4 regions of the Clostridium sp. LIBA-8553 genome follow, and region 2 is predicted to be linked to each of the others. Evidence: riboswitches for the same ligand, from Rfam matches in the RefSeq annotation. Region 2 holds a riboswitch; each other region holds the start of a gene.
The links. A riboswitch is a leader RNA that binds a small molecule or an ion and turns the genes downstream of it on or off. The one in region 2 is predicted to bind S-adenosylmethionine.

Region 1: linked by a shared signal. The riboswitch ahead of metK (methionine adenosyltransferase) and the one ahead of metF (methylenetetrahydrofolate reductase [NAD(P)H]) in region 2 are both predicted to bind S-adenosylmethionine.
Region 3: linked by a shared signal. The riboswitch ahead of AC2JAQ_RS15565 (O-acetylhomoserine aminocarboxypropyltransferase/cysteine synthase family protein) and the one ahead of metF (methylenetetrahydrofolate reductase [NAD(P)H]) in region 2 are both predicted to bind S-adenosylmethionine.
Region 4: linked by a shared signal. The riboswitch ahead of AC2JAQ_RS14035 (Na+/H+ antiporter NhaC family protein) and the one ahead of metF (methylenetetrahydrofolate reductase [NAD(P)H]) in region 2 are both predicted to bind S-adenosylmethionine.

What each region holds. Positions count from the first base shown of each region.
Region 1 covers NZ_CM173489.1:2,954,139-2,961,910, forward strand. Annotated here, with positions in the region: gene recD2 (SF1B family DNA helicase RecD2) at 1-2,132, opposite strand, end outside; gene nagA (N-acetylglucosamine-6-phosphate deacetylase) at 2,269-3,405, shown strand; gene metK (methionine adenosyltransferase) at 3,530-4,705, opposite strand; SAM riboswitch class I at 4,963-5,069, opposite strand; tRNA gene AC2JAQ_RS13210 (tRNA-Tyr) at 5,146-5,231, opposite strand; tRNA gene AC2JAQ_RS13215 (tRNA-Thr) at 5,237-5,312, opposite strand; tRNA gene AC2JAQ_RS13220 (tRNA-Tyr) at 5,338-5,423, opposite strand; tRNA gene AC2JAQ_RS13225 (tRNA-Thr) at 5,429-5,504, opposite strand; tRNA gene AC2JAQ_RS13230 (tRNA-Val) at 5,523-5,598, opposite strand; tRNA gene AC2JAQ_RS13235 (tRNA-Tyr) at 5,603-5,688, opposite strand; tRNA gene AC2JAQ_RS13240 (tRNA-Thr) at 5,694-5,769, opposite strand; gene AC2JAQ_RS13245 (hypothetical protein) at 5,918-6,601, opposite strand; gene yyaC (spore protease YyaC) at 6,708-7,238, shown strand; gene mreB (rod shape-determining protein MreB) at 7,277-7,772, opposite strand, start outside.
Region 2 covers NZ_CM173489.1:2,084,820-2,092,591, reverse strand. Annotated here, with positions in the region: gene AC2JAQ_RS09240 (alanine/glycine:cation symporter family protein) at 1-1,122, shown strand, start outside; gene AC2JAQ_RS09235 (lysophospholipid acyltransferase family protein) at 1,164-1,892, opposite strand; SAM riboswitch class I at 2,052-2,164, shown strand; gene metF (methylenetetrahydrofolate reductase [NAD(P)H]) at 2,242-3,126, shown strand; gene AC2JAQ_RS09225 (methionine synthase) at 3,149-3,820, shown strand; gene AC2JAQ_RS09220 (homocysteine S-methyltransferase family protein) at 3,813-6,158, shown strand; gene AC2JAQ_RS09215 (homocysteine S-methyltransferase family protein) at 6,182-7,021, shown strand; gene AC2JAQ_RS09210 (GNAT family N-acetyltransferase) at 7,067-7,663, shown strand.
Region 3 covers NZ_CM173489.1:3,421,835-3,429,606, forward strand. Annotated here, with positions in the region: gene AC2JAQ_RS15550 (YjiH family protein) at 1-94, shown strand, start outside; gene AC2JAQ_RS15555 (homoserine dehydrogenase) at 137-1,426, opposite strand; gene AC2JAQ_RS15560 (homoserine O-acetyltransferase/O-succinyltransferase family protein) at 1,458-2,324, opposite strand; gene AC2JAQ_RS15565 (O-acetylhomoserine aminocarboxypropyltransferase/cysteine synthase family protein) at 2,325-3,611, opposite strand; SAM riboswitch class I at 3,748-3,857, opposite strand; gene AC2JAQ_RS15570 (staygreen family protein) at 3,948-4,730, opposite strand; gene AC2JAQ_RS15575 (sugar O-acetyltransferase) at 4,862-5,443, shown strand; gene msrA (peptide-methionine (S)-S-oxide reductase MsrA) at 5,520-5,993, shown strand; gene AC2JAQ_RS15585 (N-6 DNA methylase) at 5,995-7,482, opposite strand; gene AC2JAQ_RS15590 (YhgE/Pip family protein) at 7,613-7,772, opposite strand, start outside.
Region 4 covers NZ_CM173489.1:3,106,601-3,114,372, forward strand. Annotated here, with positions in the region: gene rluF (23S rRNA pseudouridine(2604) synthase RluF) at 29-916, opposite strand; gene AC2JAQ_RS14020 (anti-sigma factor domain-containing protein) at 937-1,950, opposite strand; gene AC2JAQ_RS14025 (class D sortase) at 2,011-2,661, opposite strand; gene ispF (2-C-methyl-D-erythritol 2,4-cyclodiphosphate synthase) at 3,068-3,538, shown strand; gene AC2JAQ_RS14035 (Na+/H+ antiporter NhaC family protein) at 3,594-4,907, opposite strand; SAM riboswitch class I at 5,006-5,169, opposite strand; gene AC2JAQ_RS14040 (pyridoxamine kinase) at 5,247-6,089, opposite strand; tRNA gene AC2JAQ_RS14045 (tRNA-Lys) at 6,223-6,298, opposite strand; tRNA gene AC2JAQ_RS14050 (tRNA-Gly) at 6,344-6,417, opposite strand; tRNA gene AC2JAQ_RS14055 (tRNA-Gln) at 6,489-6,563, opposite strand; tRNA gene AC2JAQ_RS14060 (tRNA-Arg) at 6,567-6,643, opposite strand; gene AC2JAQ_RS14065 (hypothetical protein) at 6,745-7,437, opposite strand; gene AC2JAQ_RS14070 (HNH endonuclease signature motif containing protein) at 7,628-7,772, shown strand, end outside.

The sequences.
Region 1 (7,772 bases), 870 kb from region 2:
GCTTTTGGTATTCCAACAACTACTACCATTTCTTTCGCTCTTGTTATTCCTGTATATAATAAATTTCTATTCATAAGTAATGGTGCTCCCATATAAGCTGGTATTATTACTACTGGGAACTCACTTCCTTGACTTTTATGTATAGTAATTGCGTAGGCTAAATCTAATTCATCTAAATACATAAAATCATAAATAACTTTTCTTTCATCATCAAATATTATAGATAATTTTTTCCCTTCTAAATCTATGCTTTCTATAAATCCCATATCTCCATTAAATACTCCAGCACCTTCATGTTCCCCTTTTCCAGCTATTCTAGTCCACTTTAGAGAGTAGTTATTTTTTATTTGCATAACCTTGTCTCCCTCTCTAAATATCATACTTCTAAACTCTTTTTCCTTTTTATATGGAGCTTTTGGATTTAAGACACTTTGTATTTTTTCATTTAAATTTGTAACTCCTAAAACACCTTTTTTCATAGGAACTAAAACCTGAATACTTTTTAACTTATCCCAATTTGAATTAAACTTAGGCAATCTAGTGTTTATTAAATCTATTATTGTATTTAATATTCCTTCTTGAATATCATTTTTTATAAAAAAGAAATCAGTACCTTTTTCATTTAATTTAGGCATTTCTCCCTTATTTATTTTATGTGCATTCACAACAATCATACTTTCTTTTCCCTGTCTGAAAATTTCTTTTAAACGTACAACCTTAGTAAATCCACTCTCTATAAAGTCATTTAAAACATTTCCAGCCCCTACTGATGGAAGCTGATCAACATCACCAACTATTATAAGTCTAGTTCCAACTTTAATAGATTTAAGCAAAGCATTCATAAGTGTTATATCAATCATGGATGCCTCATCTATTATTACTACATCTGCTTCTAATGAATGTTCTTCTGTATTCGTGACAAAAACACTTTCTTCTTTTTCAAAAACTCCCATATCAAGCATTCTATGTATTGTCGTTGCTTCTTTTCCTGTAGACTCACTCATTCTCTTTGCAGCTCTTCCAGTAGGTGCTCCCAAAAGAACTTTTAATCCGCAAGTTTCAAAAATTTCAATTATACACTTTATTATAGTAGTTTTTCCTGTTCCTGGTCCCCCAGTTATTATCTCTATTCCATTTTGAAAAGCACTTATTATAGCATCTTTCTGAGATTCTGCAAAAGTTATATTATTTTTATTTTCAAACTGAGCTATTAAGTGATCTACATCTACATTTATATTTTGAAAATTGCTTATAGCTAAGGTTAAAATTCTATTAGTTATTCCAAGTTCACAATAATAGTTAGGTATTGTGAAAACACCTTCTTTATTATTAACCTTCTCTAACTTTATTTTTCTATCTAAAGCTGCATTCTTTATATTTTCTTCTATTATATCTCCACTTACAGTTAACACATTGCTTGCTTCCTTTATAAGTTCATCCTTAGGCATGAAAGTATGCCCATTTGCACAAAATTCATTTATTACATATCTTATACCACTTTGAATTCTAAAATGAGAATCAATCTCTACTCCTAAACTTCTAGCTATTTTATCAGATGTTTTAAATCCTATTCCTGAAATTTCATCACAAAGTACGTAAGGATTATTCTTAACTGTCTCAACTGAACTAGAACCATATTTTTTATAAATTTTTAAGCATTGATTTACGCTTAATCCGTGAGTTTGTAAAAATATAGTTATATTTTTTAGCTCTCTCTGCTCTTGATAAGATTCAATTATTGTCTCTAACTTTTTCTTACCAATTCCCTCTATTTCTTTTAATCTTTCTATACTATTATCTAAAATATTAAGCGTATCTTCTCCAAATGTATTTACTATCTTTTTAGCTGTGACTGGACCTATTCCTTGTATTATTCCAGAAGATAAATACTTCTCTATTCCATCCTTCGAAGTCGGCAATATCTCTTCACATTCTTCCACCTTAAACTGCTTTCCAAACTGAGAATGATTAACCCAACTTCCTGAAAGTTTTAAATTTTGTCCTTCTCTCACATGTGGTAATACACCAACTGCCGTATGAATATTATTATTTTCTCTAAACTTTATAACTGTATACCCTGTATCAGAGCTTTTAAATACTATACTTTCAACTATTCCATTTAATGCTTCCATATTACCTCCTAAAAGGTTTCTCTTAAATTATTATTACTATTAATTATATCACAATTATTTATTTTAAATCATGAAGCTCATTTTATTGACTTAGTCAAATTTAAATCTTAAGATTATTATGAGGAAGGTGATTCGTATGTTAATAAAAAATTGTAACATAGTATATTTAGATAGAATTGAACCTGGAAATATACTATTAGAAAATGGAAAGATTAAAGCTATAAACCCAAAAGAAGAAACTAATTGTGAAATACTAGATGGACAAGGACTTTATGTATCTCCTGGATTTATAGATGTTCATATACATGGAGCTGGCGGACACGATACTATGGATGGTACTTATGAAGCTATTAATGAAATTTCAAAAGTTATAGTTAAACATGGTACTACTTCATTCTTACCAACAACAATGACAGTAGCTGCTGAAGATGTGTGCAAATCAATGGAAGCTATCCATAAAGCAAAAACTGAAGGTACAGATGGAGCTAATGTTTTAGGAGCTCACTTAGAAGGACCATTCATAAGCCCAAGTGCTATCGGAGCTCAAAACCCAGACTTCTTAATACCTCCAACAAAGGAAAACTTCTATAAGTTAGTTGGAGAAAATGAAGATGACGTTGTTTCAATAACTCTTGCTCCAGAAGTAGATGGTGCTAAAGAACTTACTAAATTCTTAAGTGAAAAAGGTATCGTTGTTTCAATGGGACACACAAAAGCTACTTATGAAGAAGCTATGGAAGGAATAAAATGTGGATGTTCTCATGCTACTCACTTATTTAATGCCATGACACCATTCACTCATAGAGAACCTGGGGTTGTAGGTGCTGTTTTTGATAGTGAAATAACTACAGAAACAATCTCAGATGGTATTCATATATCATACCCAAGTTTAAGAGTTGCATACAAACAAAAAGGAACAGATAAAGTTTTATTAATAACTGATGCCATGATGGCTTGCTGTATGCCTGATGGAATGTATTCTTTAGGTGGTCAAGATGTTGAAGTTAAAGATGGAGCTGCAAGACTATTAAGTGGATCTTTAGCAGGATCAATATTAACTCTAGATGTGGCAGTTAAAAATATCTTTAACAACACTGATTATTCACTTAATGAAGTTATAAAAATGGCTACTTTCAATGGTGCTAAACATTGCAAAGTTGCTGATAGAAAAGGACTAATTAAAGAAGGTTACGACGCCGACTTAATTCTTTTTGATGAAAACATAGATATAAAATATGTAATAGTTAATGGAAAATTAGTTCATAAAGCTTAATAAAAAAACACTTTGGGATACCAAAGTGTTTTTATTTCTTAATTTTAAATATTTAAATATATTATAAAATAAATTCTATAAAAATTAAAAAGCTTAGGAAGAACATCCTAAGCTTTTATTTGTATTAAAGGTATTTTTTTATTTCCTCAACTTTATCTAATTTTTCCCATGGAAGATCTAAGTCTGTTCTTCCAAAATGTCCATAAGCAGCTGTTTGCTTATAGATAGGTCTTCTTAAGTCTAGGTCTCTTATTATAGCACCTGGTCTTAAATCAAATACTTTATTTATTATATTAACTATTTCTTCATCTGATACTTTTCCAGTTCCGAAAGTATCTACTATAATTGATACTGGTCTAGCAACACCAATAGCATACGCAACTTGAACTTCTAATTTATCTGCCACGCCTGCAGCAACTAAGTTTTTAGCCACCCATCTAGCAGCATATGCAGCTGATCTATCAACCTTAGTTGGATCTTTTCCTGAGAAAGCACCACCACCGTGTCTTCCATATCCACCATAAGTATCAACTATGATCTTTCTTCCTGTTAATCCAGCATCACCTTGAGGTCCACCGATAACGAATCTTCCTGTTGGATTTATGTAATACTTAGTATTTTCATCTAATAACTCTGCTGGTATAACAGCTTTTATAACATGTTCCATTAAATCAGCTTGTATTTGCTCTTGAGATACTTCTGGACCATGTTGTGTTGAAATTACTATTGCATCTATTCTAACTGGTTTATCATTTTCATATTCAACAGTAACTTGTGTTTTTCCGTCTGGTCTTAAGTAAGGTAAAGTTCCGTTCTTTCTTACTTCTGTTAATCTTCTTGATAATCTATGAGCCATAGCAATTGGTGCTGGCATATATTCTTCAGTTTCATTAGTAGCAAAACCAAACATCATTCCTTGGTCTCCTGCTCCTACTGCGTCTATATCTATTTTTTCACCAGCTCTTGATTCTAGAGCTTCATCAACTCCCATAGCTATGTCTGATGATTGCTCATCTATTGTAGTCATAACTGAACAAGTTTCACAGTCGAAACCATACTTGGCTCTATCATATCCTATGTTTTTTATAGTTTCTCTAGCTATTTTAGGAATATCAACATAACAGTTAGTTGTTATTTCTCCCATTACCATTACTAATCCTGTAGTAACAGCTGTTTCGCAAGCAACTCTTGCATTTGGATCTTTTTCAAATATAGCATCTAAAACTGCATCTGAAATTTGGTCACATATTTTATCTGGATGTCCTTCAGTAACTGATTCTGATGTAAATAATCTTCTCATGGCTATAACGCTATCTTACTATCTTAAATAAGATAGCCGATTCACCCCTTTCACTTTTTATTTATTTCAACCCTGTTTTTTTAATTATTCATTAAATTATTCTTTCCAACTATCTAAAATAATATCTTTAATCTTTTATTTAAAAAAGTTATATATCTTAATGCGCGCTTTTAAGATATATTTTATTAACAAAAAAATCTCTTCTAAACCTTTAAAAGATTTAAGAAGAGATTCTAGTTATACACTAAATTTATCTTCTCTCATCTTGTAAAGAAAATTCTTTACCGGAATTGGCACCGTGGTGACTTCTCACTGGTTGCCGGGTTTCATAGGGCCTTTTTCCCTCCACCTCTCTGGATAAGAGTATATAAATACTAAATATTCTATTTTATTAAGATATTATTTTAAACAAAGAGACACTATTCTCAAGTGTCTCTTGCTGGTGGTGGAAGAAGGATTCGAACCTTCGAAGTCGTCCGACAACAGATTTACAGTCTGCCCCCTTTGGCCACTCGGGAATTCCACCACATATGGAGCTGATGATCGGACTTGAACCGATAACCTGCTGATTACAAGTCAGCTGCTCTGCCAATTGAGCCACACCAGCATATCAATATTTTGTTTTAAATAAATGGTGGTGGAAGAAGGATTCGAACCTTCGAAGTCGTCCGACAACAGATTTACAGTCTGCCCCCTTTGGCCACTCGGGAATTCCACCACATGTGGAGCTGATGATCGGACTTGAACCGATAACCTGCTGATTACAAGTCAGCTGCTCTGCCAATTGAGCCACACCAGCACATTTATTAATTTTTAATGGTGGTCGCAACAGGGATCGAACCTGTGACCCCCTGCTTGTAAGGCAGGTGCTCTCCCAGCTGAGCTATGCGACCTTATTGGTGGTGGAAGAAGGATTCGAACCTTCGAAGTCGTCCGACAACAGATTTACAGTCTGCCCCCTTTGGCCACTCGGGAATTCCACCACTTATGGAGCTGATGATCGGACTTGAACCGATAACCTGCTGATTACAAGTCAGCTGCTCTGCCAATTGAGCCACACCAGCACATTTATTGTTTTTCTTTGTCGTTTTGGCTCATCGCCAATCGACAAGACTTAGTATATATTGTTATGCTTTTTATTTCAAACTCAATTTCAGGTCATTTCCAGCAATTATGTTAAGTTATTTTCGATTTTCTCAATATATCTTTTATTTACTTCTTTTTTAATTGTATATTTTCTTCAATCAATTCAATATTTATATATGGACTCAATATATCTTTCATTTCCTTGTATTCTTTCTCTTCCAATTTATCCTTTAAGATTCTAAATATATCAACCGCAGCATCAAGCTCATCGCTTCTTTTAATGTGCTCTAATAATATTCCATAGTCTGATATAGATAAATTTTTAGCTATAGATATTAGTTTAAATTTATCCGATTTTGCTATTTTTTTTGGAATTGAGAATTTATCCATTTTAAAAACCTCTTCGCTTTCTTCTTCCAAAGAACTCTCTACATTAAAATTATCCTTACCTTTATTACCTTTATTTTTCTCAATCTCCTTTACAGACTCTTCAATTTTTTCTTCTATAGCCTCTTCTTTTTTTTCTATTTCAGATTCATACTCATCAAAAATATCTCTTTCTTTTGCATCATAATTATTATTTTCATCCAATTTATTATTATTATCTTCTTTTTCTTTTTTTTCTTCAATTTTATTATACTCTTTATTTTTATTACTGTTTTCATCTAAATAATTCTTGCTTTCTTCTTCTATCCTATTAACTTCAAATTTTTGATTGTGTTCAAAATTTAAATTAACAAGGTACAACATAATCCCCATTGTAATTGTAGTAAAAAAAAGTATTAAAAAACTTAAAACCCCTCTATTCATTAATACATTCACCTCCTCTTTTAATAATTGCCACCTAAAATCTTTTTTATACTTCTCTTTAATATTTCTAATTATCCCTTCATATAATTAATCAGGGGGTGAAGCCTTGAAAAAAATAAAAACTTATTACGAACATTATTTAGCATATTATGAAATTTCAAATTTTTTAAAAGATTATATAGATGAAAAAACATTAATAGTATGTATAGGTACAGATAAATGTATAGGTGATTGTTTAGGACCTCTAGTTGGGACTCTATTAAAAGAAAAATTCTTTCCCTTAAATGTATTTGGAACACTTGAATCTCCTATACATGCACTTAATCTCGATAAAAAAATAACTGAAATATTAAAAAATTATCCTGGATATAAAATAGTAGCTATAGATGCCTGTTTAGGAGATTCAAAATCTATTGGAGAAATTCATACTAGAAACGAACCAATACACCCTGGAAAAGGTGTTGGAAAAACTCTTAGAAGCGTTGGCGACACTTCTATTATTGCAATAGTTGATTCATCTGAAAATATAGATTTATTTACTAGTAGACCTATTAGATTAAGCTTCATCTTAGACATGGCTAAAGTTATCGTTGATGCTTTGATACACGCTTATTATTTAAGCACAAAAAAAAATTAACCATATATCTCTTAATATTAAGAGATATATGGTTAATTTTATTCATCAATTAATTTTACTTCTAAATCGTCCATACTTAAGTTTATTTTTTCGAAAGATTTAAGAACCTTTCCAGTTCCCTCAGCTACGCATCTTACAGCATCTTCTGCTACATTAACCTTAACACCAGTTCTTTGCTCAATGAATTTATCTAAACCATTTAGTAAAGCTCCTCCACCAGTCATAAGAATTCCTTCTTCAATTATATCAGCAGCTAATTCTGGTGGTGTTTTTTCAAGAACAGAATGTACAGCTTCACCAATTATACCTACCTCATCTTTTAATGCTACTCTAAGCTCTTCACTATCTACCTTTATAATTCCAGGCAGACCAGTTATTAAATTTCTCCCTTTTACTTCCATTAGTTCATTTCTATTGCCTTTTACAACTGTTGCAACATTTATTTTAAGTTCTTCAGCAGTTCTCTCACCAATCATAAGTCTGTATTTATTTCTAACAAACTTAATTATAGCTTCATCAAATTTATCACCAGCG
Region 2 (7,772 bases):
AAAGCTGGAGGACCAGGAGCCTTATTTTGGATGTGGATAGCTGCTTTCTTTGGAATGGCAACTAAATATGCAGAAGGTGTACTTGCTATAAAGTACAGAGTGGTAGATGAAAATGGTCAAATGGCTGGAGGACCAATGTATTATATAAAAAATGGTCTTGGTCTAAATTGGCTAGCAAATATTTTTGCTTTCTTTGGAATTGGTGTAGCCTTGTTAGGAATAGGAACTTTTGGACAAGTTAAATCCATAACAGATGCTGCAAGTATTACATTTAATATTCCAACTGTAATTACAGCAGGAATAGTTACTTTATTAGTTACTTTAGTAACTTTAGGTGGAATAAAGAGAATATCTAGTGTATCAGAAAAGGTTGTTCCTTTAATGGCAGGTCTTTACATATTAGGAGTTTTGATTGTTATAGCTTTTAATTTAGATAAAGTTCCAAATGCCGTAGCAATAATTGTAGAGAGTGCTTTTAATCCTAGAGCGGCCTTAGGCGGAGCTGTGGGAGTTAGTATAATAACTGTTATGAAAAGTGGAATAGCAAGAGGAGTTTTCTCAAATGAAGCTGGCCTTGGAAGTGCTCCAATAGCAGCGGCTGCAGCTAGAACTAAGTCACCAGTTAAGCAAGGACTTATTTCTATGACCGGTACATTTTTTGATACAATTCTTATTTGTACAATGACAGGTATAGTTATAATTCTTACAGGTGCTTATACAGGAAACTTAGAAGGTGCCGCCCTTACAACGCAAGCTTTTGAAATTGGTCTTCCTATTAGTAATATAGGAACATATATAGTTAATATAGGACTTATGTTCTTTGCTTTCACAACAATATTAGGATGGAATTATTACGGAGAAAGATGTGTTGAGTATTTATTTGGAATAAAAGCAATAAAACCATATAGAATATTATATATACTTCTTGTTGCTGTAGGATCATTCTTACCATTAACATTAATATTTATAATAGCTGATATTGTTAATGGATTAATGGCAATTCCAAACCTTGTAGGTATTATTGGACTTAGAGAAGTGGTTATAGAAGAAACAGAGGAATTCTTTAAAGAGAAGGCTCTTAATAAAGATAGTGTTGAATTAGAAGAAACTGTTTTGAATTGATATAAATAAAAAATCCATGAGTAATATACTCATGGATTTTTTTATTTTCCCTCATTAGGAAGTTTGCTTCTAACTATATTTTCAACTTTTTCAGGAAGTTCTGCAATCTCTTCCTTTGTAAGTTTATCAGTATAAACTGGTGGATGAATATAAAGATTTACTTCACCAGGTTTTATAAAATAGTGATTTCCTTCCATTATTTTATATGTTCCATCAATTGTTAAAGGAACTATAGGAGCTTTTGATTTAGTAGCTAATTTAAAACTACCTGCCTTAAATTCTCCCATTTTACTACATTGACTTCTTGTTCCTTCAGGAAAAACAACCATTGAATAACCTTCTTTTAATTGTTTAATTCCTTGTAAAATACAAGCCATTGCTTTTTTTGGATGCTCTCTATCAATAAATATTGCTTTTGAAAGTAGTATCCAATCTTTTAATATAGGCATTTTTTCAAGTTCTTTTTTTGCTATGAATCCTTTTGGTCTATCAATAGAATACATGATAACAGGAATATCCATATTACTTTGGTGGTTACCAACAAAAAGAACAGGTCCTTCAGGAATATTTTCTAAACCTTGAACGTTAACTTTTATTCCGGCATCTTTAAGAAAAGTATGAGCTATCCTTCTACTACATTGATAGATATATTCATCTCTTTCTTCAAGTTTGCCTTCCTCTTCCATTTTATTTATTTTTTTTATATCAGATAAGGATTTTATTAATGTCCAGGCATATCCTTTTCCATACCAATATATAGATCTAAACATATATTTCGCCCCTTTAATATTACTAGTACTAAGTAATATTATAACAGTTTTTAAAAAATATCAAATAGACAAGGATTTTTATAAATTATAATAATAAAAAAAACTTATATATTTACTATTATGGTTTTATATACTATAATTTACCAAAACAGAATATTATTCTTATCAAGAGAGGTGGAGGGACTGGCCCTGTGAAACCCAGCAACCTATAGTATAAATAAATTTTATTCTATAACGGTGCTAAATCCTGCAGGTTTACTGAAAGATAAGTTTTAAAGTTAAGAAAATGAGAGATTTTATGCCTAAAGGATTACTTCCTTTAGGCTTTTTTATTTTTAGGAGGGATTTTATGAATATTAGAGAATTATTTGACAAAAAAGAATTTGTGTTTTCTTTTGAGGTTTTTCCTCCAAAGGAAAGTACGCCAATAGAAAATATATATAGAACTTTAGAAGAGATACAAGAATTAAGACCAGATTTTATAAGTGTAACTTATGGAGCAGGCGGGAATTTTGTAAGCAATAGAACAATAGAATTATCATCAATAATAAAAAACAAATATAATTTAGAAACTTTAGCACATTTAACTTGTATAGGAGCAGAAAAAAAAGATATAGAAAAAACTTTGAGTATATTAAAAAGCAAGGGAATAGAAAATGTATTAGCTTTAAGAGGTGATAAAAGAGAATATATTATATCGGAATATAACTCTTCAATAGATTTAATAAAACATATTGGAGAATATAGAGATATAAATATTGCGGGAGCTTGTTATCCAGAAATTCATCCAGAAGCCATTAATAAAGAGAATGATTTAGAATTTTTAAAAAGAAAAGTTGATGCAGGTGCTAATCACTTAATATCTCAATTATTTTTTGACAATGATATATTTTTTAATTTTCTAGATGCATGTGAAAAAAAAGGAATAGATGTACCTATTCAGGCAGGAATAATGCCTGTAGTTAATAAAAAACAAATAGAGAGAATACTATCTCTTTGTAAGGCCACATTCCCTAAAAAATTTATGAAGATAGTAAATAAGTATGAGTATGACAAGGAAGCTTTAAGGGATGCCGGAATAGCTTATGCAAATGAGCAAATAATAGATTTAATCTCTAGTGGAGTAAGAGGTGTGCATTTATATACAATGAATAATTCATATGTAGCAAAAAATATAGTAAGTGGAACTAAGAATATTATTAATTCAGTAAATAGAAAGGAAAAAATATCTTAAAAGGAGAAAGAATTATATAAATATGAAAATTACTAATATAGATAAAAAAGAAGTACTTAGATATTTGGGTGTAAAAGGAAAGGAAGAAGATTTTGAACTTATAGATAAATGTATTGAGGAATGTAAAGAAATAGTTGATTATAGGGTAACTTATAGAGAATATGGCTTAGAAGAGTATAAAGATAATTTAAAAATATTAGGAACTGAAAAATTTTTAAAGGGAATATCAATAAAAAGGCATTTAAAAGGATGTTATAAAGTTATTTTATTGGGTGTTACCTTAGGGTATGAGGTAGAGAGAGCTATAAATAAATATGAGAAAATTGATTTGTTAAAAGCACTTGTCTTAGATGCTTGTTCTACTGCCGCTATAGAAGAAGTTTGTAACGAAATTGAAGAGGCTATAAAAGAGAGAGTTGAAAGTAGAAATGAGTTCATAAGAGAAAGATTTAGTCCAGGGTATGGAGACTTTTCAATAGAATTTCAAAAAGATTTTTTAGAGCTAATAGATGGGCAAAGAGCAATAGGTTTAAATTTAACGGAAAGTAATATTTTAATACCAAGAAAATCAGTTACAGCAATAATTGGTATAAGTAAATATAGAAATAATCAGGCTTCTATAAGAAGTTGTGATAAATGTAGTTTTTATACAAAGTGCAATTATAGGAAAGGCGGTAAGAGATGTTATGATTAAGATTTTTGATGGGGCTATTGGGACTATGCTTCAAAAGTTAGGATTAAAGCTTGGAGAGAATCCAGAAGTTTTTAATATATATAATGAAGATATTATATATGAAGTTCATAAAAGATATATAGAGGCAGGAGCAAATTTTATAACTACTAATACTTTTGGAGCAAATAGAAAAAAGTTAGTGAATACAGATTTTAAAGTAGAAGAAATTATAACAAAAGCTTTAGAAATAGCAAAGAGAGCTAGAGAGGGAAATGAAGTTAAAATAGCTTTGGATATAGGACCTATAGGAGAGCTTTTAGAGCCTATGGGAACTCTAAGCTTTGATGAGGCCTATGACATATTTAAGGAACAGATTATAGTTGGAGCAGAAAATGGGGCTGATATTATACTTATAGAGACAATGAGTGATTTATATGAAGCTAAAGCAGCTATTTTATCAGCAAAAGAAAATTCTAAATTGCCTGTATTTTGTACTATGAGTTTTGAAAAGAATGGGAGAACTTTTACAGGGTGTATTCCTGAAAGTATGGCTATGACATTAGAGGGATTAGGAGTAGATGCATTAGGGATTAATTGCTCTTTAGGACCTAGAGAAATGGAATCAATAATAAAAAGAATAGTAAAGTCAACTAATAAGGATGTAATAGTACAGGCTAATGCAGGAATGCCTATTATAGATGGAGATAGGACAAGTTATGAAGTTGATAAATATGAATTTTGTGAATATGGAGAAAGATTTGTTTCTTTAGGCGTTAATTATATTGGTGGATGTTGTGGGACTAATCCTGAATATATAGAGGAATTATCAAACAGATTAAAAAAGAAAGAAAGTATAAAAAGAGAGAAAGTTAGTTTAACCGGTGTATGTACACCTTCACTTACTATAAGTGGAAGAGGTGTTTCTGTAATTGGAGAAAGAATAAATCCTACTGGCAAAAAGAGATTTAAAGAGGCTTTAAAGAATAATGACATAGATTATATTGTGAGACAAGCAATTGAACAGGTTGAAGCTGGAGCAAATATTTTAGATGTTAATGTAGGAATTCCAGATATTGATGAAGAAAAAATAATGGTTAAAATAGTAAAGGATCTTCAAAGTGTTTTAGATGTTCCTCTTCAAATAGATTCTTCTAATCCAGAGGTAATAGAAAAGGCGTTAAGGTATTATAATGGTAAATGTATCTTAAATTCAGTAAATGGAGATGAAGAGACTTTAGATATAATACTTCCAATAGTTAAAAAGTATGGAGCTATGGTCATTGGATTGACCTTAAGTAATAAGGGGATACCTAAAACTTGTGAAGAGAAAATAGAAATAGGAAAAAGAATAATAGAGAAGGCTTCTGAATATGGAATCAGTAAAGAAAATATAATTTTAGATCCTCTTATATTAACAGCGGCAACAAATCAAATGGAAGTTAAAGAAACTTTAAGAGCTATTAGAAGAATAAAGAATGAACTTGGAGTTAAGACTACTTTGGGGGTTTCAAATGTTTCCTTTGGACTTCCAGAAAGAGAAAACATAAATGAGGTGTTTTTAGGAATGGCTCTTAATGAAGGATTAGATTTTCCTATAGTTAATCCAAATAAAGAAGGAATAATAAAAGTAATAAGAGGATTTGAACTTCTTTATGGATATGATCAAGGTGCTAATAAGTATGTAAGCTATTATTCTAAGAAAAATAATATTAAGGAAGAAAATTTAAGAGAAAATGGAGAAAATCGTTTAACCTTAAAAGAAATAGTAATAAAGGGATTAAGAGGAGAGGCAAGAAGAAAGACAGAAGAACTTCTTAAAACCATTAAAGGTATGGATATTGTTGATGAGGAATTAATACCTGCTTTAGATATAGTTGGAGCAAAATTTGAAAAGGAAGAGATATTTCTTCCACAGTTAATAGCATCAGCTGAAACGGTTAAGGAATCCTTTGAGGTTATAAAATCAAGTATTGATTTTTCTAAAGAGGACAAAAATAAGGGATGCATAGTATTAGCTACAGTAAAAGGAGATATACATGATATCGGTAAAAATATAGTGAAAGTTATACTAGAAAACTATGGTTATGATATTATTGATTTAGGAAAAAATGTAGAACCAGAAGAAATTTTAAAGGTGTGCATTGAAAAAGATGTTAAATTATTGGGACTAAGTGCTTTAATGACAACAACTTTAAAAAGTATGGAAGAGACAATAAAGAAAGTTAAAGAAAAAGACTTAAAAACTAAAATATTTGTTGGAGGAGCTGTTTTAACAGAGGAATATGCAAAGAAAATAGGAGCAGATTTTTATGCTAAAGATGCTAATAGAGCTGTAGAAATAGCCAAGCAAGTATTTTAAAATTGATTGGAGAAAAGCTTAAGATGAAGAAAGTAGATTTAAAGAAAAATTTAATATTAGCTGATGGAGCTATGGGAACTAGGATTATGGAGTTAGGAGTAAATTTAAAAGAGACTCCTTCAGAACTTTTAAATATTAAGAGGCCTGAATTAATAGAAAAAATTCATAGAGAGTATAGAGAGGCTGGAGCTAACTTAATACTTTCAAATACATTTATGTGCAATGTTATAAATGCAAAGAGAAATAATTATAATTTAGAAGAAGTGATTGAAGCAGGCGTTAATGTTGCTAAAAAAGTATGTGACAATGAAGGATTAGTTGCCTTAGATATAGGTCCTCTTTCATATTATATAGAAGAAACTAATAACGACTTTAAAAAGGTTGTAGAAGAGAATACAGAAAGAATAATTAACGCTTCTAAGAATAACTTTGACTTAATTGTTTTTGAAACTTTAGGAAGCCTAAAAGAAGCAGAATTAGCAATAAAGAAAGCCTTAGACTTAACTGATAAACCAGTTATATGCTCCTTTACTTTAGCTGGAAAAAATGATATTCCTAAATTCATAAAAGAAATGGTTTCAAGTTTGGAGCCTTGTGGAGTAAGTGCCTTAGGAATAAATTGTACAGAGTATGAGGAAGTGTTAAAGGCGTTAGATATTTTAAAAGAAAATACTTCTCTTCCTATTATGATAAAAGCTAATTTAGGAATACCTAAAAAAATAGGAGATGAACTTATATATGAACAAACTCCAGAAGAATTTAGAGATTTTTCTAAAAGGGCTATTGAAAAAGGTGTAAATATAATAGGAGGATGTTGTGGGACAACACCAGAATATATAAGAGCTATTTGTAACTTGATATAGAGTATAAGTTGTAAAATTTTCCAATGATATAATAAGGGGGATAATGTGAGTATTAAAAATCAATTTTTAGAAAATAAAATAGAAAAATTTTTCTTAGAGTTTCCAATTGTTGAAACTAAACGATTTATACTTAAAGAGATAGAAGAAAAGTATAAGGAGAATTTCATTAATTTATTTTCAGATGAAGATGTTATGAAATATTCTGGAACAGAAGTTTCTAATCCGGAAAAACAAGTGGATTTTTATCTAAAAAAAGTTAAAGTAATGTATAAGGAGAAAAAAGTCATAAGGTGGGCTATAGTCAATAAGGAAAGTAAAGAGTTCATTGGAGATATAGGTTTTTATAATATGGATTTTTATTCTAATAATACTGAGATTGGGTATACTGTAGCAAAGAAATTTTGGAGGCAAGGGGTTGCTTCTGAGTGCATTAAAGCTATAGAAAACTTTGCATTTGAAAATTTAAGTATGAATAGAATTGTAGCTATGATCGATAGTAATAATATTTCATCAATTAAACTATTAGAAAAGCTTGGATTTCATAGAGATGGAATATTAAGAGAACATTATTATAATAAGAATAGAGATGAATATATTAATATATGCGTTTATTCAGTTATAAAAAGTGATATAAAAATATAATAAGATTAGAGTAATAAATATTTAAAAGCCGGTAGTTTTAATGATTACTGGCTTTAATTTTTAGCTGTGTTTTAGTTGGGTGTTGATTTTTAGATAGAACCATAAGATA
Region 3 (7,772 bases), 1.3 Mb from region 2:
TCCACTAAACCTAAAAGAGTTATTTATGATTTTCTTAATGAGAACAATAGTTACACTGCCAGTTATAGCTCTTGTAGCACACTTATTATTTTAGAAATTAAAAGAGATTGTCATTATGGCAATCTCTTTTTTATATTTAAAAATCTTCTATTCTTATAACATTATGAACTGTACAAATTTCCTCTAATCGTTCCAATCTTCTAATTGCTTGGTTTATATTTTCTTCTTTAGTTTCATGAGTAGTCAATACTAACTTTATAAAATTATTTTCGACCTCTATTTGAGCAATAGACTTAACATTCACATTACTCTTTCCAAATACATTAGTTACAGTTCCTAAAACTCCTATTTTATCTTCAACTGATATCATCATATAATACTTACTTTTTATTTCATCAAAACTTCTTGTTTCTCTAACCCAAAGGTTATTCTTTGTTACTAACCCCTCTGCTTCTAAGCTTATATTGTTTCTAAGTATTGAAATTATATCACTTACAACTGCACTTCCTGTAGGCAAGTCTCCTGCTCCCTTTCCATAAAACATTAAATCTCCCACAGCGTTTCCCTTAACAAACACAGCGTTAAATGAATCATGAACGTTAGCTAAAGGATGTCTTTTAGGAATCATTGTTGGATGAACTCTAAGTTCTAATTCACCTTCTACCTCCTTAATAATTCCTAATAATTTTATTACATACCCAAATTGGTTTGCACACTCAATATCACTCTTTGTTATTCCTGTTATTCCCTCTCTATATACATTCTCTGTATTTATCTTTGTTCCAAAAGCTAGTGATGCTAATATTGATAGTTTGTATTGCGCATCATACCCTTCTATATCTGATGTTGGATCTGCTTCCGCATATCCTTTTTCTTGCGCCTCTTTTAATGCCTCCTCAAAGCTACTTCCCTCAAACTGCATCTTAGTTAAAATATAATTTGTGGTTCCATTTATTATTCCATAAAGACTTTCTATCTTATTGGCAGTCAAGCTCTCATTTATCCCAGCTATTATAGGAATTCCTCCCGCAACGCTTGCTTCATAATTTAACCCTACACCCTCTTTATCCGCAATCTCATACAGCTCATCTCCTTGGATTGCTAATAACATTTTGTTAGCAGTCACTATATGTTTTTTTCTTCTCATGGCGTTAATTATATATTCTTTAGTTGGTTCTATTCCCCCAATAAGTTCAACAACAATCTTAATATCATCATCACTCAAAATATCATTATAGTCTGTAGTTAAAAGTTCCTTTGGAACATCAACACATCTCTTCTTATTGATATCTCTAACTAATATTTTGCTAATTTCAATATTGTAACCTGACCGTTTCACAATCTCCTCTTTATTAGCATTAAATATCTTCCAAACTCCACTGCCCACATTACCTAGCCCAAGTAATGCAATTTTTATACTCTTCATAAAATATTCCCCCTTAAAATATGCTTATTGCTTAATTAAATGCTATACTCTGAATCCAATTCTTATATATTCTTTCAGCAGTTTTTTCCCAAGAAAATATTATATCCTTACTTTCATCATTTCCTTGGAAATAATTTGTAGGAACCTCTATAAATTCTCCTTTAGCTTTATCTCTTAAATACTCCTTTTTTAGCACATCTTTACCATACTCTAAATGTCCTAATATATAGTAATCATTATTTTTTCCTTTTAAAAAGCTAAATTCCCCTAGCTCATTTTCAGCCAAAACCTCAATATTTTTATTTTTTAAAACATCTTCCTTATTTAAAGTTGAATATCTTGAATGTGGTGCCTTAAATCCATTTTCTATTCCATTTAAAATATCTTCTTCTTGAAGTATTTCATGTGAAAAAACTCCAAAAACTTTGTTATCTAAAACAACTTTTCTAATTCCATAAAAATGACTTAAGGCTACCTGTGCTCCCCAACAAATATATAGAGTTTTCTTCCCATATTTTCTTAAGTAATCCAAAATCTCAATTAACTCTTTAATATATAACACTTCACTAAAGTCTAACTTCTCTAAAGGAGCCCCAGTCATAATCATTCCATCTAACTCTTTCTTAACCTCATTAAAGGTTGTATAGTTTTTCTCTAAATACTCTTCAGAGGTATGTTTTGATTTATGTGATTCTAGCCTTATAAAATCAATATCTAAATCTTCTCCACACTTATATAGCATATTTAATATGTGAGCCTCTGTTTCTCCTTTTACTGGCATTAAATTTAAAACCCCTATTCTTTTTCTCTTCTTTTTGCACTCCTTCTGAGAGAATACCTCATTAAAACCTAATATTTTTATCCCCTCAAGTTCTAATGATTTAAAAAATAAACTCATTTATTCATCACCTAATTTACTAAAAGCTTGCTCAAAATCTTTTATTATATCTTCTATTCCTTCTATTCCCACAGAAACCCTAATTAAATCTTCAGTTACCCCTGCTTTTATTAAATCCTCTGAAGAAAGCTGTCTATGTGTTGTACTAGCTGGATGTAAAAGAGTAGTTCTAACATCTCCTAAGTGAACTACTAACTGAGCTAACTGTAAGTTATCTATAAACTTCTTAGCAGCCTCTCTTCCTCCTTTTATTCCAAAAGATAAAAGACCAGAAGCACCCTTCGTAAAGTATTCTCTAGCTAGATCATAATCTTTATGAGATTCTAAAAGAGGATAGTCAACCCAAGTTACATTTTCATTTTTTTCCAAGAATCTAGCTAATGTTAAAGCATTTGAACTATGTCTTTCCATTCTAAGATGTAATGTTTCTAAACCTATATTGGTTAAGTAAGCATTAAATGGACTTGTTGTGCATCCTAAATCTCTAAGTAAGGTGACTCTAAGCTTAGTTATATAAGCCGCTTCCCCAAAAGTTTCAACATACTTAAGACCATGATAACTTTCATCTGGTTCAACCAAACATGAAAACTTTCCATTATCCCAATTAAAGTTTCCTCCATCAACAATTATTCCGCCAAGAGCTAATGAATGACCATCTGAATACTTACTAGTTGAATGAATAACTATATTAGCTCCATGCTCTAGAGGGTTAAATAAATATGATGTTGCAACTGTATTATCAATTATTAATGGAATTCTATTTGACTTAGCAACCTTAGAGAATTTTTTCATATCTAAAACTCTCAAAGACGGATTTCCTAAGCTTTCCCCAATTATAAGCTTAGTATTATCCTTTATACTTTTTTCCAACTCCTCTTCACTACAATCTGGTGATATAAAAGTAGCCTCTATACCTAAATTTTTTAAAGTAGTTCCTAAAAGATTAAATGTTCCTCCATAAACAGTTGATAAAACTACTATATGTTCTCCAGCCTTACAAATATTCAAAACGGCTAATAATACTGCAGATTGTCCAGACGATACTGATACTGCACCTACACCACCTTCTAGTGCCAAAAATTTTTCTTCTAAATTGCTAACTGTTGGATTACTTATTCTGGTGTATATATGTCCAGCCTCTTTTAAATCAAAAAGATTAGCTACTTGATCACAACTTTCAAACTTATATGATGTACTTTGTACTAATGGCTGTGTTACTGGATCTCCCGCTTTAGGATTAAATCCTCCTCTTATACATAATGTATCCTTACTAAAATTTTTACTCATTTTAAAGCCCCCTTCTTCTTAGCTCATTCTCTTTTATTAAATAATTATCCCCAAAAATAAAAGCTATTTCTTAGTCCTTAAGACAAAGAAATAGCTCTAAATGCATAATAAAAAATCACACAAATCTCTCTATAATCTCTTATCTCTCAGGATTTCTCCTTGCAGGATTTAGCACAATTCTGATTTATGATAATCAGCTGTTGCTAGGCTTCATAGGGCCAGTCCCTCCACCATTCTTAATAAAAGATATATACTCATTTTTTAATTTAAAACCAATTATAGTGTATTAAATTGATATTTGCAATATTATTATAAAATTTAAACATTAAATTTTATTTATCTAGGGTTTTTAACGCTTATAGTTGTAACTTTATTAGGTGTTACTAAAAATTCAATTATAAGATTATTATATACTGGTTGCACTTCCCCAACTTTAACTCCAATATAAATTTTATAATTAAATTCACATTTATTATCTGTTCTAGCCTTAATTAGCTCTAAAACTTGTACATCTTTCAAACAATAATACATATCGTTTTTATATAACTTTATAATCTCTTCCTTGATGTATGGATTTAAAAGAGTAACTATAAATTCATTTACTAAAGGATCCTTATCATTAAAAATACTTTCTTCCATATAAGTCTTTTCCATATTGTTATTAGACTCCATTCTAACACTATAATCATTAATGGTTCCATAGTTTTCAACTTTATTAAACTCTTCATAAGCAGATATGAATCTTACTATTACGCTGCTATTTAATAATTCATTATGATCTTCTAAGAACTTTCTATCACCATATCTTATTGCTGATAAAGCTAAAGGCAACTCCTTTCTAAAAATCATATTTCTCTTTGCAGCTTCTTCTCTACCACCCATTCCATCAACATAAACATATACCTTTAAAATAAATCTATCATCTATTCTCTTCCAGTCACCAAAAACTTCATCTCTTCTCATTAAGTTCACTTTATCATATGCATATGTTAATGCTGTTGTCAGAAACAATTCCCCTGTTTCATCACTATGAACTAATGTATACTTTCTCCCATCTATTGGATTTTCATCTTTAATTCCATTTCTAAATTCTAAATTTAACATTTTAGGATCAAACATTTCCTAACACCTCAAAAAATAATATTAGCTATTCATTATATGAATTTTTAACTATATTTATGCCTAAATGGTGAAAAATACATAAGTTATTGCTAAAATGAACTTGAGAATATACTATGGAGGAATTATATATGACTATGACAGAAAAGGAAAAAATGATAGCGGGATTACCTTATGATCCTCAAGATAACGAGTTAACTAAAGGTAGATTTAGAGCAAGAATTTTATTTCAAAAATTCAATAATTTAGATCTTCCTGATAATGAAGAAGATGCTGATAAAGTATTTAAAGAAAGAAGTAATATTTTAAAAGAGCTATTTGGTTCAACTGGTGAAAAAATATATATAGAACCTAACTTTAAATGTGATTATGGATATAACATATCAGTAGGCGACAATTTCTATGCAAATTTTGATTGTGTTATGCTTGATGTTTGTAAAATTACAATAGGAGAAAACTGTTTCCTTGCCCCTGGTGTTCATCTTTATACAGCAACTCATCCAATAGATCCTATCGAAAGGCAAAAATCTGAATTTGGTAAGCCTATAACAATAGGTGATAATGTTTGGATAGGAGGACATGCTACTATAAACCCAGGCGTTACTATAGGAAATAATGTTGTTATAGCATCTGGAGCAGTTGTGACTAAAGATGTCCCTAATAACGTAGTAGTAGGTGGAAATCCAGCTAAAATAATAAAAACAATTGAATAATATTACTAGGTTTTTACACACTATATAACCAATATTACTCCTACTTTAAATCAATAATTTATAGAGGTGATTTATTATGAAAAAAATTATATTAGCTGGTGGTTGTTTTTGGGGTGTAGAAGAATTTCTATCAAGAATTAATGGTGTAATAAACACAGAAGTTGGTTATGCCAATGGTCGTACTAAAAACCCAACTTATGAAGAAATATGTACTAAAAATACCTATTTTGCTGAGGTTTGCCTTGTAACTTATGATGAGAATATAATATCTCTTAAAGAATTATTAGGTAAGTTTTGGACAATAATAGATCCAACATCATTGAATAAACAAGGAAATGACGTTGGGAGCCAATATAGAACCGGTATTTACTATGTTACTCCATCAGACTTAAAAGCTATTTTAGATAGCAAAGAGGAAATCCAAAAGTCTTATTCTAAAAAAGTAGTAACAGAAGTTAAACCATTAGAAAACTACTATAAAGCTGAAGAATATCATCAAAAATACCTAAAAAAGAATCCTAATGGTTACTGTCATATAAAACTAGACTAAACTAAGTGACTTTAACTAAATATTTTTTAAATTCTAAAATAAGTGCCTTAGACTTTTCTGATATTTGGGCAACATGATTAACTATTTCATCTATGGCATCTAACTCTTCTTCTATATTAGAGTTTTTTTGTCTAAGCTTGTACGCTTTTTTTGCTAAATATATAAGCTTGTTTTTTTTATCTTTAGTAAAATTTAAAAGCGGTATCCTAGATACATAGCCTGAAGTTATCATGTTGCCTCTTATTAATACCCCTCTGACAAGATAAGTTACTAGAGATGAATTTAAGTAGGCTAATAACCACCAAACATCCTCCGATTCACATATTATATTAGGATTAACTCCAAAAGTAGCTTCTTTTGGCAATATACAAGCATTAAAAGAAACACCCATAGATGAACATGTTATTCCACCCTTATATAACATTTCTTTATTTCTAACATTAAAATTCGAAACTCTTTTTTCTATTTCTAAAAAATCTTCATGAAGATATATCTCTCTATCTGTATAAAACTTATCCTTTCCTGGATTTTTGTAAAAAGGAATATTAAATTCATTTTCCTTGTATTTAGATAAATATTCTCTATCATTTCCTGTAGAAATTCCGGTTACACACCTAAATTTTTCTCCTAATCTAGTATTATTAAATAATTTTCTTATATCATTAGGACACTCTATTATAAACTCTAAATTATCCTTTTGGTTATGCAGTATAATTTCATCTAAGCTATAGTGTCTTTCTTTTTCTTCTTTTTCAGTATCTTTCATTAATAATTCCTTAAACTCTTCCAAGGATTTTGACCTATTGTTTACAATAATATCTTTTTGATACTTAGTTCCCTTTCTTAAAATCAGTATGCTTGTCCTGACATCAGCCCCCTGTGTATAAAAAAGCTCTCTAGGACACATAGTTATTTCTTGTATAGAACATTCCTTAATTATCTTCTTTCTAAGTCCTTTATGATTTTTTGCTGTAAAAAAAGAATCATTAGTAATAATACCAATAACGGCGCCTTCTTTTGCTTTGTCTATTATTGCCGCAATAAACATGCTATACATGTTATGTACTCCGACCTCATCAAAGTACTCTCTTAACTTATCTTTATTATCCCTTATGAAGTTTACTTCATGACAATTATATGGTGGATTAGCAATATAATAATCATAATCCCATTCATCTTTATATTTATTAAGACAATAGTACTTAATAAAGTTCTCCTTTTTAAATTCACATCTATAATATTTCTTATATTTTATTAAATCCATGCCAATTGTTTTTATTCCTAAATCACTAAAATAATCTGTTAGTTCTTCCTTTCCACAACATGGATCAAATAATGTTTTTCCTTGATTGTTTACTTCCATAATCCTTTTTCCTATATATCTTGCAACAAATGCTGGTGTAGTATAATATCCTATTTCTCTAACATCAATAATATCTTTATACTCTATACCAACTTGCTTATATAAGCATTTTTCTTTTCTCCCCATAAAAAAACCTCTTGTTAACAATAAATGTTTTCCTTGTTTTATTTTACCATATATTCCTTGTTAATTATAATTTACTGAGATTTTTTTAAAACAAAAAAAGAGTAAAGATTAACTCTTTACTCTTTTCACTCTATAATCCTGATTCTCTAAATTTGTGATCTACAAATTCAGTTATTTTGTGGAATGGCTTTTTAAGAACACATAAAACAAGGAATATTAATAAGAATATACCCAATGCTTTCATATCTTTTGCCACTGTATCCCATATTGGACCTGCTATAGCTTCCCTA
Region 4 (7,772 bases), 1.0 Mb from region 2:
TATAGGAGCTTTATTATGTTAACTTCTCTTATCTAGAAGCCTCTTCTGTTTTTATAGAATTTGATGTAAGCCTATTTATTTCTGCTAACTCTTTTTTAGTTAAATATCTCCATGAACCTATTTTTAGATTTCCTAAACTAACATTCATTATTCTAAGTCTTTCTAGCTTTTTAACTTCATAACCAAAATACTCACACATTCTTCTTATTTGTCTATTTAAGCCCTGTGTTAATATTATTCTGAAAGCATATTTTCCTTCTTTTTTTACTAAACACTTTTTAGTAACTGTGCCTAATATGGGAACACCATTACTCATACCTTTTATAAATTCATCAGTTATAGGTTTATTTACAGTAACAACATATTCTTTTTCATGATTGTTTCCTGCCCTTAAAATTTTATTTACTATATCTCCATCATTAGTCATAAATATTAACCCTTGAGAGTCCTTATCTAATCTTCCTATTGGAAATATTCTCTTCTCATGGTTTATAAAATCAACTATATTACCTTTTACTTTGCTTTCTGTTGTGCAAGTTATCCCAACTGGTTTATTTAAAGCTATATAAACAAGTTCATTTTCAACTTTCAATGGTTTACCATCAATAGATACACTCTGTCCTTTTGAAACTTTCATTCCTGTTGTTGCAACAACTCCATCTATCTTAACTCTTCTTTGCTCTATAAGCTTATCTGCTTCCCTTCTAGAACAAAATCCTGTTTCACTTATATATTTATTTAATCTAACTTCATCTCTAATTTCATTTTTATTTGATATAACTATATTTTTTTCTGAAGCCTTCTTGGCTATTTTTTGTTTTGTTGGCTTGTTAAAATTTTTTTCTTCATTTCTACGCTTTTTTTTATTAGAAAAACTTTTTTCTCTTCTGTTGTTATTCTTCGATACTTTTCTCACTATAAATAATTCCTTTCCTATTAATTTTTCTTTTCATATCCTGAATTATTTATCTTTATTCTAAAATTATTATTTACATTATCATCCTTATTTACGCTATCAACATAAGCTGTGACATTATTTAAATCTGTAGTATCCACCATTTTACCAGTTATATAAATATTAACAACTTTATTTGGTGGTATCATGTCACTTTCCTCAAAACCTTTTAATATAGCAATCATTCCATCTTGGAATTTATTATTATTTAATTTTAATTCTGTTACTAATATATTTCCCTTTTCTGTAGGTGAATAACTATAAACTATTCTATTAAATCTATTTAATCCAATTTTAACTTTTGATGTTCCTTGAATTAATATGGTAGTTTCTTGTTGTTTGTAAATAAATGCAAATCCCCCTATAAGAACAAAGGCAATTAAAGCAACACTTATTATTATCTTTCTATAATGTCTTAAAGTTTTCTTCTCCTTGCCTGACAGTTCTTCTCCAACTTTGTTTTCACATCTTGTTTTTATTCTTACAAACTGACCTTCTTTAGTTAATATTATGGTACTATTTTTACCTTCTAACATAACTAAACCTTTATAAACAACATCTTCATCCTTAGTTCCTTTTATAACCGCAAGACTTTCTAAATCCTTGAAGTTTATATTTAAATACATTGCTAAATTTGTATAATTTGCATTATATAATAAAAGCACGTAAGCAATTATATAGTTTGACCAATTTATTATCTTTTCATTATTAAATCCTGTTTTTTTAGCTATAACCTTTGTAGACAACTCTCTTTTATTCAAAATTTTCCTTAAGAGAACTTCTTCATCAACTAAAAAATATGCTATATTGAGAATTAAATTTCTTTCCTCAATATTAAAAGATTCATTAGAAAGATTTTTTATATTAATCTTAAATTTTTTTAGCTCTTTTATAAAAGCACCTATTTCTTTTTTCAAGATATTCTTATCTAGATTCTTCTTTATATTTCTAGTAGAAAACATATATTTATCTTTTCTAAAAGTTACCTCACTCAATTAAGTTACACTCCTTTATATATATTTTGCAAAAAATAAGACTAAGGCAAAAACCCAGTCTTATTCCACTAACTTTCCTTTTACTATTACTCTATTTTTAGCATCAATAGTACATGTAACTATAGTCATTGTTGCATCTTTTGTAGGCTCTAAAGCTTCGGTTTGACTTGGAGTTACCTCATACATGTCGGTTACTTCATAAGTGTATTCTTTTCCATTATAAGTAACATTAACCTTGTCCCCATTTTCAAGTTTATCAATGTCTTTAAAGGCCTCTCCAAAATATGAAACTCTATGTCCAGCTATAGAAAAGTTACCTTTTTCTCCAGGCATAGGTGTTCCTGGAAAGTGACCTACTACATACTTTATATCTTCATATCTAACGCCTTCTATTATACCAATTTCTAAATCTATCTTTGGAATATTTAAAACACCAATTCCATTTCCTTCTTCAAGTTGTGCCTTTCCTGGTTTTTTATTCTCTTTAGTTTCACTATTTTCAACTTTAATACTTTCATTCTCTTCTTCCAAAGTTGCCTCATCATTTTGACTTTCCCCTTCTGGAACATCAAAAGTTAGATTCTTAAAACTATCCAAAACAGCTTGTTGTTGTTTATAAGTATCATACTTCATCCAGATTGTTAACCCAATAAGAGATATCCCTGCAACAATTAAAAGAATACCTAAAACATTTTTAATTTTCCCCCACACTTCTCAATACATCCTTTCTATTCAATTTTCCCTTTTATTATAATGCTACTTACTAAATACTTTTAATTTAAGCCTTAAAATACTACTTTTATATAAATTTAAACATTTAAAAGCAATAGTAATTATTCTCTTTAGTTAAATCTTAATTTATTATACCATAGCATATATCATATCTATATAAATTTTTATACAGTAAATACATCTTTTTCAAAATTTGAATTCCTTAATTTATTTACATTTTAATTATATATTACACTCTTTATGTTACAAATTTATTTTTATTATTTATTAGACTATAATAAAGATTACTACTCTTTGATAACATAATAATAATTATATATAATAAAACCATAGAAATTATGGTGACTTTCATTGTAATGATAAATATTTTTAAGAGGTGATAAAGATGAGAATCGGAATGGGATATGATGTCCATAAACTAGTTGAAAATAGAGATTTAATTTTAGGAGGAGTTAACATTCCTTATGAAAAGGGACTTTTAGGTCACTCAGATGCTGATGTTTTATTACATGCAATAATGGATTCACTTTTAGGTGCTGCAGCTTTAGGTGATATAGGCAAGCATTTCCCAGATACTGATCCTAAATATAAGGGAGCAAATAGCATAAAGCTTCTTGAATTTGTTGGTGAACTTATATATAAAAATAATTATAAAATATCAAATATAGATGCAACAATAATAGCTCAGAAGCCAAAAATGGCCCCTCATATAGCTACAATGAGAGAAAATATAGCAAAAGCATTAAATATAAATATAAACCAAATAAATGTTAAAGCAACAACAGAAGAAGGTCTTGGCTTTACTGGCTCAGGTGAAGGAATTTCTTCTCAAAGCATCTGTCTTTTAACGAAATAAAAAGAAAGAGTATATAACTTCCTTAACATTAGAAGCTATATACTCTTTTTATACTTTATTGAGTTACTGCAACATCTAATTCCTCACTTGTTTCAGTATTCTCTTTCTTTTGGAAAAATGCTATAAATATTATTGCACTTATTCCCATTAAATATGGATAAAATAAGAATTTCATTATTTCAAATGAACTTAATCCTGTTAAAGCCGCCGCTGACATTAACTGTGCTCCATATGGGATTATTCCCTGAACTGCACACGAAAACATATCTAATATCCCTGCAACTCTTTTTGAATCTAAGTTATATTTATTTGAAATATCTTTTGCTAAAGGTCCAACTGTAACAATAGCAATTGTATTATTTGCAGTACATGCATCAACTAAACTTACTAATAAACCAATACCAAATTCAGCTCCTTTTTTTCCATTGATTCTCTTAGTAACTAAGTTTAGTACATAGTCTATACCGCCATTTTCCTTTATTATCTCAACAATTCCCCCAATTATTATTGAAATTAATATAAGTTCGCTCATTCCAGCTACCCCAGCTGATATAGAGTTAAAGAATACCTTTAAGTCCATTGATCCAGTAAAGAATCCAATTCCTCCTGCTAGTACTATTCCTCCTGCTAGTATAGCAATTACATTCCCCCCCATTAATGCTGCTATTAAAATTCCTAAGTATGGTATAACCTTTATTAAATTATAATCATATTGTCCAACTGAAGTATTAGATCCACTTCCTAAGAATGTGTATAATACAATTACTAAAACAGCTGCTGGTAATATAACTTTAAAGTTTATTCTAAACTTATCTCTCATCTCACATCCCTGAGTTTTTGTTGCTGCTATTGTTGTATCAGAAATCATTGATAGGTTGTCTCCAAACATAGCTCCACCTACTACTGCCCCAACTATAAGAGGTAATGCTATATTAGTTTTATCTGCGATTCCCATAGCTATTGGTACTATGGCAGCTATTGTTCCCATTGATGTTCCTAATGATATAGCTATAAATGATGATATTACAAATATTCCTGCTACCAATATGTTTTTAGGTAATATTGTTAGCCCTAAATTTACCGTTGATTCTACAGCTCCCATATTCTTAGCTACTTCTGCGAAAGCTCCTGCTAATATAAAGATTAAACACATTAAAATTATATTGCTATTTCCTGCTCCCTTACAGAATATTTCTATGTTCTTCTCAAGCCCTCTTTTTCTATTCATAAAAATTCCAACTAATGCTGCTATTATTCCTGGAACTAAAACAGATACAGAGTAGAAATCTTTCATTACTAATGAAGTTCCCAAGTAAATAGATACAAAAATTATTAATGGCAATAAAGCTGAAAACTTTCCTTTTTTCATTTTCTCTCCTCCTAATCTATTTAATAAATCTCTCTTTTATCCTACAAAATAAAAAACTTCTATCCTAGGATAGAAGTTATTATTCTCACAGATTCTTATTCTTATCTCTCAGTTTCTACCGCAGGATTTAGCACCGCTATAAATCTTTGCATAACAAAATATTACTGACTTAAACTTTTTTTAAATCAGTATTGTTTAACCGCAAAGAATTACCGGTTGCTGGGTTTCACAGGGCCAGTCCCTCCACCTCTCTTGATAAGATTTATTAAATTTTATTTTTTACTAATACTAACACGCCAAAATTACTTTGTCAATTTAATTTATATGGTTTTTAACAATTTATTTACTTACTAATTTATATAACAAACTTTCAAGCAATATTCCTTCATTAGGTGGATAATCAAATTTTTCACTATATTCTATTGCTTCCGCTATAAAGTTGCATGCTTTTTCTAATGCTTTTTCATCACATTCTCCTCTTAGTATCCATCCTATTAACAAAGACGCAAAGGCATCTCCAGTTCCACAATAAAATGCATTTATTTTTTTATGAGAATAAGTGTAGAACATATTTTCCTGTTTATCATACAGTACAGTATCAATATATTCATTTCCCTTTGAACTTGGTACACTTGTTATTATACTTATTTTAGGTCCTAAATTACCTAACCCTATTAAATATTCTTTTATTTCATCTTCATTTAAGTTTTCTTTATACTCTTCTCCTAGAAGTAAAGTAGCTTCTGTAATATTAGGAGTTATTATATCTGCATTTTTAATTAAAATTCTCATCTCTTCAATCATTTTTTCGCTCATTGCATCATATAGCTTGCCATTATCAGCCATAACTGGATCTATAACAACTAAAGTATCTTCTTCTTTAAATTCTTTTATAAATTCCTCTACAAATTTAACTTGATTAGGATCTGCTAAATACCCACTATAAATACATTGAAAATCTAAGTTAAGCTTTTTCCAATGCTTCTTAGTTTCATATATAAAATTACTTAAATCTCTAATTGCAGGTTTTCCAAATCCGTCTGTATGTGTTGATAAAACCGCAGTTGGAAGTGGACATACTTGATTACCCATTGAAGATAATATAGGAATTATTGTTGCTAAAGCTGCTCTCCCATAACATGAAATATCATGTATAGCAGCAATTTTATTCATAGGTTTCATTTTTATCTCCCTTCAAAATCCGATCTAAATATAATTCTTGTTACATAGTATTATATTAATTAATTTTTCTTATATCAAATGTATCGATATATTTTAAAATAAAATAAAAAAGCATCGCTATATAAGCGATGCTTGGTGCACCATCAGGGATTCGAACCCTGGACTCCCTGATTAAGAGTCAGGTGCTCTACCAACTGAGCTAATGGTGCATATTGTATTTTTTAAGATAATTTTACAGTAAACTCTTAAAAAAATGGAGCGGGTACCGGGAATCGAACCCGGGTATCCAGCTTGGAAGGCTGGTGTTCTACCATTGAACTACACCCGCTTGGTATGTTTATATGTTAACACAATGTTAACACGTTGTCAAGTATTTTTTTGATTCATCATTCAAAAAAATGGCTGGGATAGCAGGATTCGAACCTGCGAATGACGGAGTCAAAGTCCGTTGCCTTACCGCTTGGCGATATCCCAACATGGTGTACCTTAAGGGATTCGAACCCCTGACCCACGGCTTAGAAGGCCGTTGCTCTATCCAGCTGAGCTAAAGATACAAACTTGAATCAACAAAAATTATTATACATAATTATTTAAAAATTGTCAACATTTTTTTGAATTTATTTTATATTTTTATTAATACTAAGCGAATTTAATTTTAAACAATATCTTCCAAGTACTTAAATAATACGGTTTTAAATCTTTCTTCATCATCTTTATTTTTATGAGCATTTCTACAAACTTTAAACCACTCTTCTGTAGTCATTCCTATAGTTTTTTCATAGCAATCTTCACAATCAGTTTGTAAATTAGTTTCAACTACAAATCTACCTAATTCTTCAGCATTATTGAAGACTTTTAAGTATAAAAATTCATCCTTATCTCCGATCCAATTGTTATTAAATCTACTACAGAATATTTTTAATTTTCTCATTCCATTTTCAGCATTGTATCCATTTAACTTCCTTAATGCTAAAATGTCATTTTTCATTTTTTCTCTATCTTCTTCTGTTGCTTTACTCTTTATTATAGAAATAATTTTTTCAACATCAATCGATGGAATATGTGTTACTAATTTTCTTTTTCCTTCAACCCATTTATAATAAGCCTCTGGCATAAAGACATATTGTATAAATTGTATTAGGCTATTATAATTAGGTACCATTACCCAGACATTTTGAAATCCAACATGTCTGTTGAATATTACATAATGTAGATACTTTGTGTCTTCAGTTATAGGTTCATCTTTGAACATTCTTCCTTTTAGGGTTTCATTTTTTCTTATTAATTCACCCCAATATTTCTCGGGATTTTCTTCTTTTTTTAATCTTTGACGAAATAAGTTACGCATCTTAAAACCCCCTTTATATACTTTATAATTTAATTATATTGCTAACTTTTTTTAACATCAAAGTGTAAAAAATCCTAAATTTCTTTATATACCCTCGTATACATCTAAAAAAGCTTGCTTATATTGATTAAACTATTTTTTTATGCTATTTTAATACTATAAATGGGTATATCAAATTAAGGAGGATTATATGTCTTATTGTTGTGAGATTTGTGGTAATTACGCTGATGTTCATCACATAGTTCATAAATCAGAGGGTGGTCTAGACTTTAAACTAAACTATAAATATTTGTGTAAGAAACATCACCGTTCTAAATGTAGCCCTCATAGAGATA